Regions from separate parts of the Paenibacillus sp. p3-SID867 genome, predicted to be linked through region 3. Evidence: riboswitches for the same ligand, from Rfam matches in the RefSeq annotation. Region 3 holds a riboswitch; each other region holds the start of a gene.
The links. A riboswitch is a leader RNA that binds a small molecule or an ion and turns the genes downstream of it on or off. The one in region 3 is predicted to bind cyclic di-AMP.
Positions count from the first base shown of each region.

Region 1: linked by a shared signal. The riboswitch ahead of M4D81_RS31395 (resuscitation-promoting factor) and the one ahead of M4D81_RS07645 (C40 family peptidase) in region 3 are both predicted to bind cyclic di-AMP.
Region 2: linked by a shared signal. The riboswitch ahead of M4D81_RS29090 (C40 family peptidase) and the one ahead of M4D81_RS07645 (C40 family peptidase) in region 3 are both predicted to bind cyclic di-AMP.

Region 1 covers NZ_JAMBDM010000027.1:11,442-15,700, forward strand. The annotation lists gene M4D81_RS31385 (HD domain-containing protein) at 1-515, shown strand, start outside; gene M4D81_RS31390 (TatD family hydrolase) at 613-1,377, shown strand; cyclic di-AMP (ydaO/yuaA leader) riboswitch at 1,583-1,797, shown strand; gene M4D81_RS31395 (resuscitation-promoting factor) at 2,069-3,256, shown strand; gene rnmV (ribonuclease M5) at 3,442-3,993, shown strand; gene rsmA (16S rRNA (adenine(1518)-N(6)/adenine(1519)-N(6))-dimethyltransferase RsmA) at 3,990-4,259, shown strand, end outside.
Region 2 covers NZ_JAMBDM010000021.1:10,826-15,084, reverse strand. The annotation lists gene M4D81_RS29105 (DsbA family protein) at 1-293, shown strand, start outside; gene M4D81_RS29100 (disulfide oxidoreductase) at 294-746, shown strand; gene lgt (prolipoprotein diacylglyceryl transferase) at 1,140-2,045, shown strand; cyclic di-AMP (ydaO/yuaA leader) riboswitch at 2,298-2,430, shown strand; gene M4D81_RS29090 (C40 family peptidase) at 2,434-2,910, shown strand; gene M4D81_RS29085 (flavin-containing monooxygenase) at 3,175-4,212, shown strand.
Region 3 covers NZ_JAMBDM010000003.1:319,473-323,731, reverse strand. The annotation lists gene M4D81_RS07650 (stalk domain-containing protein) at 1-960, shown strand, start outside; gene M4D81_RS07645 (C40 family peptidase) at 1,187-1,663, opposite strand; cyclic di-AMP (ydaO/yuaA leader) riboswitch at 1,667-1,797, opposite strand; gene M4D81_RS07640 (DIP1984 family protein) at 2,057-2,584, shown strand; gene M4D81_RS07635 (ROK family protein) at 2,979-3,932, opposite strand; gene M4D81_RS07630 (copper homeostasis protein CutC) at 3,968-4,259, opposite strand, start outside.

The sequences.
Region 1 (4,259 bases), on a different contig from region 3:
GTTTCCGGTTCATGATCGAACCGCTTCCTGCGTTGTTTTCGGGGGATATCGGGGTGAATCAATATCTGCGCCTTGATGAAGCTCTGATCCAAACGGCCTTTCTGCAATGGACGGAGGAGGAAGATCCTCTTCTTAGCGAATTATGCGGCCGTTTCATGCACCGAAAGCTCTACAAATATGTAGAAATCGACAACATCGATCTGGAGACCATCGACGGGATACGCCACGCATTCAGTGCCGTGGGATTGCATCCGGAATATGACCTGGAGATTGATTTTCCAACGGATCTTCCTTATGATAAGGTTCATTCCGATATGCCGCTTAACGAGAAGCAAATCCTGCTTCTGGATCGGCATGATGAGCTGAAGGAAATCTCGGAGGTATCCGATATTGTACGCTCGATCAGCGGCATTCATAAAGGACGGTACCATCTTTATTATCCGGAGGAGAAGGTAAGTCCGCTACTGGCTCAAATGCCGGAGAAGATAGCCAGTGTTTTCAAACAACAACATTAACCTAGGTGGAATACAGAAACGTTGGGTTTATTTGCAATTTACCCAGCTAATGGAAGATATACGACACAGAAACGACAGGAAGGAGAGTGTGGATTTTATGTTGTTCGACACGCACACTCATATGGATGCTCCCCAATTCGACGAAGACCGGGAAGAGGCAATCCAGCGGGCGCTCGAAGCCGGCGTGACCCGGATGATCAATATTGGATTTAACCGGGAGACGATTCCGACTACGATGAAGCTGGCAGAAACTTATGATTTTATATATGCAGCGGTAGGCTGGCATCCTGTAGACGCCATTACCATGGAGGATCATGACCTGGATTGGATCGCCTCTTTGTGCAGTCACGAGAAAGTGGTGGCTATAGGAGAGATCGGTTTGGACTATTATTGGGATACGTCTCCGAAAGAAGTTCAGCACCGAGTGCTTCGGCGCCAGATCGGACTGGCCCGGGAATTGAACATGCCGATTGTCATTCATAATCGGGATGCGCATGAAGATATCGTGAGAATTTTGCGCGAGGAAAAAGCCTCCGAGGTGGGCGGTGTCATGCATTCCTTCTCCGGAAGCTGGGAAACGGCCAAAATATGTCTCGATATGGGATTCCATATTTCGTTTGGCGGGCCGATTACCTTCAAAAATGCAAAGCAGCCCAAAGAGGTTTTGGCGCAGGTTCCGCTTGACCGATTATTGATCGAAACGGACTCCCCTTACCTAACACCTCATCCCTTCCGCGGGAAACGAAATGAGACTGCTTATGTAAAATTGGTGGCGGAGGCGGCAGCCGAAATTAGAGGGTTGTCCTATGAGGAATTGGCCCAAATTACCACCCAAAATGCGCTGGAACGATTTGGTATTTAACGAAAACGAGAGCAAAAGCAATGAAAAAGGGAGCATTTTCGATTAATTAAAGTTTTTTAATCAGAAAAGGCGTTGATATTACAATATTTTAACCTTTTACATGAGAAAATGTGGTTGAATGTTGCTTTACAACCTGCATACAAACAGGATATCATCTTTTCAGTGATAAGAAGCTGCGATGTGCAGATCGCGGCCGAATATTTCATGAACCGTCTCGCTTAATCTCCGAAATTCTGGGGAACGGGGGAACCGATACCGCCGTGCATACTGGTCTGAATGCGCGCAGCTGTATTTGATTTCTTTTTCGGGTCTTTGGGGTGAATTTGAAGGATCTCGCCATGAGCGGGTATCCGGATCTAGGGCGTCTCTCTTACGTCCGAACCCGACAGCTAACTCCGTAAGCGAAATAAGAGGGGAATTCTCGTGCATACCATTTCCATGATTCTAATCATCAGGAAGCCACGTTAGAGCCTCTAGTACTCTTTCAATGGCTTTCTTTTATTTTTGAATAATGGAGAGGGGATCATCATACTCTTGGTAAACAAGGGGTGGTGGTACATGGACGGAAAGACGGGAATTGACGCAGGGTGTAGATAGATAGCAGGGCGCCTTGTGAGAAAAATTGCTATAGTCACGTCAAATGCATTCATGCGTTTACCTAGACGGCGGGACTATGAAGGAGGATGGAATAGTGGGCATTTTTCAACCTGAAGAAACCCATGAATCACAATCATCCAGCATGTCTTACGCATTGAGATGGAAGCATGACAATTTGCGTCAACTGATGTTGCTCGGTGCCATGGGTGCCGTTACGGTATCACTTCTCATATCGTTGGTCGTACATGATCAGGCAGGCAAGGAGGTTCAGCTTGTCGTCGATGGTCGTGTCACCACAGTAGAAACACGTGGATCATTGCTGCAGGAATTGCTGGATGAGCAAGCGATCACGTTGAGTCCCCAGGATCAGATTTCGATGCCTTTAAACGGCGCGATCCAGGATGGAGACCGGATCATCATTGACCGGGCAATTCCAGTCAAAGTTACAGTAGGCAGCACAACCAAAACCATATTTACATCCCAGGATACGGTTGATCATGTACTTAAAGAGGCTGGTATTACGATCCAGGGTGAAGATATAGTACAACCGGCACAGAACACGAAGCTGACCAGCAATATGATTATCGATGTCGTTCGCGTCACGAAACAAAAAGTTAAGGAGACGGAGGATCGCAATTTTCGCGTGATCAAAACAGCCGACCCATCGCTTGAGAGAGGGGATAACCGCGTTATTCAGCGGGGCGAGCCTGGTCTCATGGTGAACCATTATGAGAAGGTCTACCACAATGGCAAGCTGGTTTCCAAGACGAAGGTCTCCCAAGAGATTGAACGCAGAACGAAGGATAAAATCATTGCCGTTGGCACGAAAAAAGTGGAGAAGCCTGTCATCGTCCAGGCGGCAGCCACCGATGTAAAGGCTAAACCGGCTAAATTGTCCGGCACGAAAAAAGTAACGACCGCCAAGGCTGTCGAAAACAACGTGGTTTCTCGGGCAGGCGTTGATTTTAAATACAGCAAGGTATTGAACAACGTGTCGATGACGGCGTATTCCGCTGAGCAGCAGGGAATCGGCACACGCACGGCATCCGGCACACGCGTTACAGAAGGACGCACCATCGCCGTTGATCCTAACATCATCCCGATCGGCTGGTGGGTCTATATCGAAGGCATTGGCTTCCGTCGTGCAGAAGATACGGGCGGTGCCATCAAAGGCAACAAAATCGATGTTTATTATGATTCACTGAAATCGGCCATAAATTTCGGCCGGAAGAGCGGCCGCACCGTTTACGTGATCGGTCCGGTTAAACCTGAATTGAACTAGACGCATGAATTCCAATTTACAATACCATTCTAATGCTATACTATTTAGCTTATAATATATAATGATGAAGAAGAGGGAATATTTCCTCTTCTTTTGTTTTGTTAAGAACGGAGTATATAGGGCTAAGATGGTAGAACCTAGAGGTTGTACAAGCCTGTTTTCTTGGGAAGGAAGAGAACAAACGCATGATTAAAGAAGTGATTGTTGTGGAAGGCAGAGACGATACCGTTGCCATTAAAAGGGCCGTAGAAGCGGATACGATTGAAACGGGCGGCTCAGCGATCAATAAACAAATCCTGAAACGCATAGCGCTTGCTCAGGAGCGCAGAGGCGTTATTATATTAACCGATCCTGACCATGCAGGGGAGCGGATCCGCAAAATTGTGGATCAGGGTGTCCCTGGCTGCAAGCATGCCTTTATTCCGGAAGCGGATGCTACCCGCAAAGGGGATATCGGCGTAGAGAATGCCTCGCCGGAAGCGATACGGCGTGCGCTGGAGCGGGTCCATACCTCCTTTGAGGGCGGAGAGAGCCTGATCAGTCTGGAGGACATGCTGGAGGCAGGATTATCAGCCCATCCGGAGGCGGCTGCAAGGCGTATGACGATGGGAAACCTGCTCGGGATCGGATATTGCAACAGCAAGCAATTCCATAAACGATTGGCCATGTTTCAAATATCGCGGGAAGAATTTCTGGCCGCACTTGCACAGCTGGAAGAAGGGGGCGTAAGCCAATGAATCGGATCGAGGATATATCAACACCAAGACGGACGAAGGAGATCATCACGCGGCATGGATTCTCCTTCAAGAAGAGTCTGGGTCAAAACTTTCTCATCGATCAGAATATATTGTATAAAATCGTGGAGGCTGCAGGACTGGATGAAGATAAGGGAGCGCTTGAGATCGGTCCTGGGATCGGTGCGTTAACCGAGAAGCTGGCACAGACGGCAGGAACCGTCACCGCGGTCGAAATTGATCAGCGCCTGATTCCCATCCTGCTGGAG
Region 2 (4,259 bases), on a different contig from region 3:
ATCATGAAGTATTTAATGCACAACCTGAAACAGAGCAGCATGATAACGCATGGCTAACCCCAGACAAGGCGTTGGAGCTTGCTAAAGAATATACACCTAATATCGATCTAGCGAAGCTTAAAGAAGATATGGGAAGTAAACAAATCGAAGACCAAGTTGGTTTAGATGAGGAATTAGTCCGTGAATATAATGTACAACAAACACCCACGATTATGATCAATAATGTTATGGTATCGAACCCGTTTGATTATGAGGAGATATCTTCCTTAATCAATGCGCAACTTAAGGAATAGATGGGAGAGGATCGAGTAGTGGGAGTACGTGACAAAACAATATATTTAGCCTGGGTTGTCGCACTTACAGCAACGCTTGGAAGTCTCTATTTTAGCGAGATAAGGGGGTTTATTCCTTGCGAATTGTGCTGGTATCAGAGAATACTAATGTATCCACTCAGTATCATTCTTGGAATTGCTGCCTTTTACAGTGAGACAAGCATAAAAAAATATGTGCTTCCACTTTCGATTTTTGGAGCATGCGTTTCCTTATTTCATTATTTGGAGCAGAAGGTCCCTGGATTTGCAGAGATCAAGCCCTGCACGAACGGGGTGCCGTGTAATGTACAATACATTAATTGGTTTGGTTTTATAACGATTCCTTTTCTCGCACTAGTAGCCTTTATTTTAATTACAATCTTAATGGTACTCACTAGATCTGAGACTGGCGTGAGCCCAAAATCAGGCAACTAATTGCTAAAAAAACACCAAAACCACTACTAGAATCAGTACTAGTGAGATAATCGTTGTCAGCGTTGCACCAAGTAACCAGGACACCTTGTTCTTCACAAAAAGGGATAACATTAAGTGAATGATAAACGGACTGATATAATGTGCTATCATATGAACGGTTTTGTTGAAATGAATAAAGTAGATATCCGTCAGAAAAACGATGCTAATCATAGTAAACAGTAACAGTGAGCTAAAGATGATAATCCTAGGCTTGAGAAGTGAAAGAAAAGAATCATTGTTCAACATGTATCGCCTTCCTTATGTGAATATAGGGTGTTTAATCGTAATTTCAACATTAATTATGAACTACTCAATACATCGGTTACAAACGATGTGGGATTGAGGTGAGAGGGTTTGTTCGATGCGATTAGTCCAATTGCATTTCGATTAGGGCCAATTCAATTATACTGGTACGGAATTATCTTAAGCGTAGCAGCTCTCATTGGTCTAATCGTCGTTATTCAAGAAGGCAAGCGGTATCAGATCCATCCAGGGTTCTTTTTGGATATGGTGCTAGTTGGCGTGCCATCGGCTATCGTCGGGGCTAGAGCTTACTATGTCATATTCAAGTGGGAAGATTACCGCGATAACTTTTGGGATGTTTTCAAAATATGGAACGGTGGAATCGCCATTTACGGAGCTTTAATCGGAGCGATCGTTGCTATGATTTTTTTCTTTCGTATACGTGGCTATAATTTTTGGCGTATCGCAGATCTATGTGCTCCGGGTTTAATTATAGGACAATTGATCGGGCGTTGGGGAAATTATATAAATCAAGAAGCTCATGGAGGGCCAGTATCTGAGGATTTTCTCAGGACAACACTACACTTGCCTAACTTTATTGTCAATCAAATGAATGTCGAGGGCATCTATTATCATCCGACCTTTCTGTATGAATCCATTTGGAATTTGGTTGGTTTGTTGTTGCTCTTATGGTTGAGACGCCAGCCTTTTCTACGTTCAGGTGAGTTATTTTTGACTTATTTCACTTGGTATTCCATCGGGCGGTTTTTTATCGAAGGACTGCGTACCGACAGTTTAGCATGGTATGCCTCTAACTGGCTTGCAGATTTGATGAAATTACTTTGGTCACCGATGGGGCTTATGTTCCAGGAAGGCGAAATGAGTTATGGTACAGTTCGTGTCTCGCAGTTATTGAGTGTCTTTATTATTTTAATTGCCATTTGCCTCATTGCATACCGAAGGTTTAGAAACCATCCTGAACGATATGCAGATCCAATCGTCTCTAACAAATCTTAAAGATTTCAATTTAGGCAGTCGAACCAGGTTCGACTGCCATTTTAATTTCTATCCTCCGCAAAATTGTTACAATATTGTTTTTTTTATTAGACCGTTCAAACCAGCTATTCTTCGAATAATGTAATGATTTAAGTCCATTAAATAGGAGAATATGAACGAATCACAACATTTATTGGAGGAGGGAAAGAAATTAAAAGATAAGATTGACAAAAGGGTAATAAATAGACTACATTATGTAGGGTTACAAAAAATTCATAAATTATGCCGAGTTTCGTTTTGAAAACGGGGGAACCATTTTTGGGTGAATTATTCTTGTAGTAAAGGGAGTATAGGGATCCTTCTACCGAACCCTCAGCTAACTCCGTAGGCATCGAAGGGAGAAAAAATCTTGAAGAAAATTTTACTGTCGTTGTTAGGGTCTGCCATTATATTATCTTCGGGAGCAGCAAGTGCGTTTGCGGATAATCAACCTAAGTTGACTACTGAAGTAAGTAAAGTCGTTGGAACACCCTATAAATGGGGAGGTACAACTTCAAGTGGTTTCGATTGTTCCGGCTTTATTCTGTACATTTTTGATAAATTCAATCTAGATTTACCACGTACATCAAAAGCTCAGGCCAAGGTAGGCACTCCAGTGTCCAAAGCTAATCTGAGACCGGGTGACTTAGTTTTTTTTAATACGAGTGGCAAGGGCATTTCTCATGCTGGAATTTATATTGGTAATGGTCAATTTGCACATTCGTCCAGCAGTAAGGGTGTAAGGATAAGTAAACTTTCAGAATCCTATTACAAACAGCGTTATGTAACAGCAAGAAGAACCATTAGTCAAAAAAGTTACACGATGATGGTCGGAAGTTACAACTGAAATAATTAAAAAGAACAAGCCCTTCATTTATGAAGGGCTTGTTTTATGATTTCAATTCAATGTTACCCTCATGGCTTGCAATCGTGTTTCCTTCTTAGACATACGTTGGTGCTTATTATTTAAGTGTACAAAAACTAATGACTTGATGCCTATTTAGAAGATGTGCATTTCTGCCGATACTCAATGTTGGGATATTCATTATTGATGAATAAATGCTCATATGATACTTTAAATAAAAATATTAAAAGGAGGGATGATATTTATATGTTAGATGTTATAGTCATCGGTGGAGGTCAAGCCGGGCTTGCGGCTGCTTACTATCTCAAACAAAAATCTGTGGATTTTCTCATCCTTGATGGTCACAAGGAGGTTGGTGATTCTTGGAGAGATCGCTATGATTCTCTTCATCTGTTTACGCCAAGAATGTATAATAGTCTACCAAGTGTTCCCTTTCAAGGTGATCCTCAGGGTTTACCACATAAAAATGAGGTTGCAGATTATTTGAAAGATTATGCGAATCGTTTAGAGCTTCCTATTCAAAGTAATACACAAGTTACATCATTAACCATGAACAATGGTATCTTTGAAGTCTCCACATCGGAGGGTACATTTAGATCAAAAAAGGTTATAGTAGCCACCGGTCCTTTTCAGAAGCCACTTGTACCTTCCTTTCATGATAAGGTAGGAGATGCAGTTATACAATTACATTCTTCTGAATATCGAAATAAGAACCAACTTAAAGAAGGGGTTGTTTGTGTTGTAGGTGCAGGAAACTCCGGGGCCCAAATTTCCAGTGAATTGGCAGATGATTTTGAAGTGCATTTGTCCGCAAGCAGTGAGATCCAATATAAACCGTTACATATTTTCGGCAAGAGTATTTTTTGGTATTTTGACAAGGTGGGCTTTCTAACAGCAAACCGCAAAAGTATGTTAGGTAAATGGTTGCACGCAATGCCAGAACAGATATATGGAAAGGAGTTAAAGCTGCTCATTCAACAAGGAAGGATAAAACTCCATGCAAGGACGGAAAAGATAGTGGATCAAAAGTTATATTTTCAGAACGAAGGAACTCCTATACATATCGACAACATTATCTGGGCTACAGGTTTTAAACGTGATGATCACTGGATAGACATAAAAGCGGCATTTAAAGATGGACATATCGATCATATGGAAGGTGTATCCGTTGTAAAAGGACTCTACTTTGTTGGATTACCGTGGCAAACATCAAGAGGGTCAGCACTGCTTGGATGGGTGAAATATGATGCTAAGCGTATTGTTGATCATCTGCTGAGAGAATAAAAACAGGGTAGGAGTAGTAGTTCGGGACACTTTCTTCTGACAAAATT
Region 3 (4,259 bases):
AACGGTAAAAAAGTGAAGCTTGCAGCTCCGCCAGTCCAAAAGGAAGGCCGTGTGCTGATCCCGCTCAGCTCGTTCAGCAGCCAATTCGGCGTTGATGTGGGCTGGAACCAGGCGACTCGTACAGTCTCCCTGGTATCGCCGCAGCGCGACATGCATTTGAGAGCTTTCTATGCAATAGAATCCTACCAAGAGCTGGATCTCGTGGGATCGATGAATTCAGTCGCTTTTGGATGGAGCCGTATCGATCGTGAAGGTCAGTTTACGCTTCAAGGTAACGAATACCGCCTGCCTGCTTCGGACGGCGACGTTACCCCGCAATCGATTGTGGCAAACGCAGCAGATCGGGAGATTAAACCATATCTTATGGTTTACGCCTTGGACGGAAATGGTGAATTAACCAAAGTTCTGAGCGACAGCAGCCTGCGCCAAAAGTCCATTGAAGGCATCACAGCCGCGGTAGCGGAGAACGGATTTGGCGGAGTTGTGCTTGATTTTGAAGGGCTCGGTTTTAAACTGGATGCGGTGAAACAGCAGAAGCTGCTCAATGATTATGTCAAGCAATTGAAGACAGCATTGCCCCATGACATTGCCCTATCCTTAGCGGTGCCGCCACTGAACAGCGCTTATAAAGGCTATGATTACAAAACACTGGCCTCCATCGCCGATGACCTGATCATTATGGCTTATCAGTACAATCCGGTCGGAACCAAATCTCAGGTTCCCGAACCGAACAGTCTGGTGGACCAAGCGATTCAGTCGGCACTCCAAGCAGGCGTCCCGAAGCAGAAGCTCCTCCTCGGCATCAGCCTATTTAGCGAAACCGCCACTTCCGTGGACGATAAACTCGGCTTGGCCAAACGTTATGACCTGAAAGGTGCTGCTTTTTGGCGCCTAGGCTTGTTCCGCCTCTATAACAATGGAATGGAAGCTGCCGTGAATGCCTCTGTTGTTAAGGAGTAACCGAACACCCCCTTGTGGGATGATCGACTTATAGTAAGAAAAACGTCTATCGACGTACTTTCACAGATGACAGACCGCAGTTAGTAGAAGTTTTTCTTGCGATATCAGAAAGTCACAAGCTTCGAAGTTTATACTTTCCAATATCTAAAAAAGAAAGCCTGACAAGGTCATCCCTTTGTCAGGCTTTCTGGTTATGTATCGTACCCTAAATGGCTGCGTTATCCAATTAGCTTGCGCTTCCTACCAGCTTTGCATAGTTTTCTTGACTCAAAACACGACGTGCCGTAACATAACGCGGCTCGTAATAGGAATCGCTAAGCTTGCTGATTCTGACTCCCTTGCTGCTGGAAGCATGTGCAAATTGTCCGTCACCAATGTAAACGCCTGCATGGGAAATTCCGCTACCGCTTGTATTGAAGAATACCAAATCTCCAACCCGCAGATCTTCACGATCCACATGTTCGCCCGCTTTAGCCTGGCTTTGGGAAGTGCGCGGAAGATCAATATCGAAATTTCTAAACATGTACAGTATAAATCCGGAGCAATCAAACCCGCTGGTAGTTGTTCCGCCCCATTTGTATGGAGTTCCTACCAATTGCTTCACTTGATACTGAAAATTCGGTTGTTGATCAGCAAATGCTGAAACGGCACCAGAAGAAAAAATAATTGCAGACCCTAGCAAAGTGATGACAAACTTCTTCAAAATATGTTCTCTCCTTCGATGCCTACGGAGTTAGCTAAGGGTTCGGTTGAAGGTTCCCTATACTCTCTATACAAGAGTAATTCACCCAAGACGGTTCCCCCGTTTTCACAAACGAAATTCGGCAAAATTCATTAACGTTTTGTAACCTTCTCTTAATATAGTATACAAGCAAGGATGCTGTCAATCATATCCTAAAAATCTATCGTTTTATGTTCGGAGCTGTCGTAATGATGAAGAATTTCGGTCGGATTTTAGTTCACCCTCTCACTCAGTCATGACAATTATGTAACTCTGTTTTTCTTCTCGCGCTGCTTTTTTTATTAATCTAGCAACTTTTTACAAATCTTTACGTTTACATAATAGAAATGAAATTAAAGAGGTGATCCATCACTTATGAGTCAAATAACGATGGCAGAAGCACTAGCTGTCCGGGCAGCAATTAACCGTCTCATCAATCAGTTGATGTCGGAACGCTTGAACAATAGCAGCACGATCATTGAAAAAGGGGAGACGGCGGAATACCCTACGCGCAGCGTGGATGCCATTACGGAAGAAATCGAAGCGGCCGCAGCGGATTATAGGAAGCTGGATTTGCTGATGGCAATCTCCAATACCACGCAGACTATTCCCTGGAACGGCTCCGACATTACGATCATGGAAGCGATCGAGCTGGCCAAACAAATACGCAGCGATATCGGACAGCTTGCCCATCTCGGCTCCCGCAAGAAGCTGGAGCGCCAGAGCAGCCGTGGCAGCGGAGACGGTGCCATAACGCTGTTCAACGTCGCCTTATACGATCCGGATGCATATCAGGCGCAAGCCCGCAAGAAGGAACGCGAGGTAACCAAGCTCTCTTCGCTGATTGAGCATGCCAATCATACGTCTCTGATTACGTTTGACGCATCCAAGTACATGGAATAGCGACAGCCGCCGGCTCCAAGCCTGCAGGTCACCCCACGTGCGGGTTTGGAGCCGGCGGTTTCCGCCGGCGGGCGGGAAAGTGCGAGCAACCGTTTATTGTTTGTCGGATACAAACAACCCTAACCAGAAACCAAAAAAATCGACTCCAGCGCAAACGGATGACGGTTTACGGTTCACGCCTATCACTTGTTACATGTTACGGACTTATGACGCAAATAAATGATCGCTCCGTTTCCCGCTCTCTCTATAAATAATTGGAAAGCCGCCCTCAGAAGGGCGGCTTTTGTTGATTTCTCTTTAGCTAGGTAACTTGATACTACGTCGTCATTCCGAGCGCTCTTTCTGGTATCTATTTATCATTGATCCTATTCGTATCATTCTCTTCAGGCCTATGCTACTGGAACAAAGCCGCAGCTCCAACCAGACCAACATCGTCCCGAAGTCCTGCAGGAACGATCTCGTACGTACCTAGATAGGACGGCATGACCAGCTTATCCGTCATTTCCCGCAGCTGCGGGAACAACAGCTCACCTGCTCTGCTCACACCCCCGCCAATGACGATGCGATCGGGGTTAAAGCTGTGAATGACGTTAACCAGTCCAAGCGCCATGTAATAGATGGCACGATCAATGACCTCCACTGCAACGGGGTCTTGAAGACGTTTGGCCTCGAATACATGCTTGGCGTTCACTCCCGCATCGGCTGCAGCCAGTTCTGATATGACACTTGGCTGGGTAAGCATTCGCTGGGATGCTGCGAGTCCGATGGCTGTTCCAGAAGCAAATACCTCCCAACAGCCGTGGCTGCCGCAATTGCACTGCGGACCGCTGGGATCAATGATATGGTGTCCCAGTTCCCCAGCAAAGGAACTGCTGCCCAGGAACAGCTTCCCATCCAGCACGATGCCTGAGCCGATACCGGTGCTCAGCGTCACGTACACCATGTTCGTCGCCCCTCTTCCAGCACCTCTTACATACTCTCCCCATGCGGCTGCATTAGCATCATTCAGCACCTGAACTTCCGTATGCAGCTCACGTTCCATCCATGCTTTGAGGGGAACATTCGTCCATTGCGGCAGATTCGTCCCGTGAATGACAATGCCCTCCCGGCTGTTAACCGTTCCCGGCGAAGCCATGCCAATCCCTCGGAGCGATTGGCCGCCCGAGACGCTGCGAATCATATTCGTAATTCTCGTAACCACTTCTTCGGCCGTACGCGCGCCTGCCGTCTCCATTTGCTCCCGGTTCAGCAGCTGTCCTTCGGAATCAAAGAGCGCTGCCGCGATCTTCGTACCCCCAAGGTCAACGCCAACCACAAATTCTTGCTGTTTATTCAATACGGTTTGCAATTTTTGTTCACCTGTTTCCGATAGGTTTGCTACTTCTATTGATGTAAGCTGTCAGCCAATGATCGCAGCTCAACCGGATCAATGGGCTTCAGCCCTGATCGGCCATACCGGACAGCGGAGCCGAAATGCACCTCGCTCACGCCGGTCTGGTCGAGAAAATCATGTATGATTTCCCACTTCAGGCCATTGCCTGCCAATATTTTAAGCTCGCTTCCTGCCGTATGTTCCACGAGCTCCCGAATTCTCGGGATGGCTTGCGGTGCAGGCTGCGGTCCGCCAGACGTTAGGACGCGGGTAACCGACCGGTATTTCTGCAATGTACGCAGC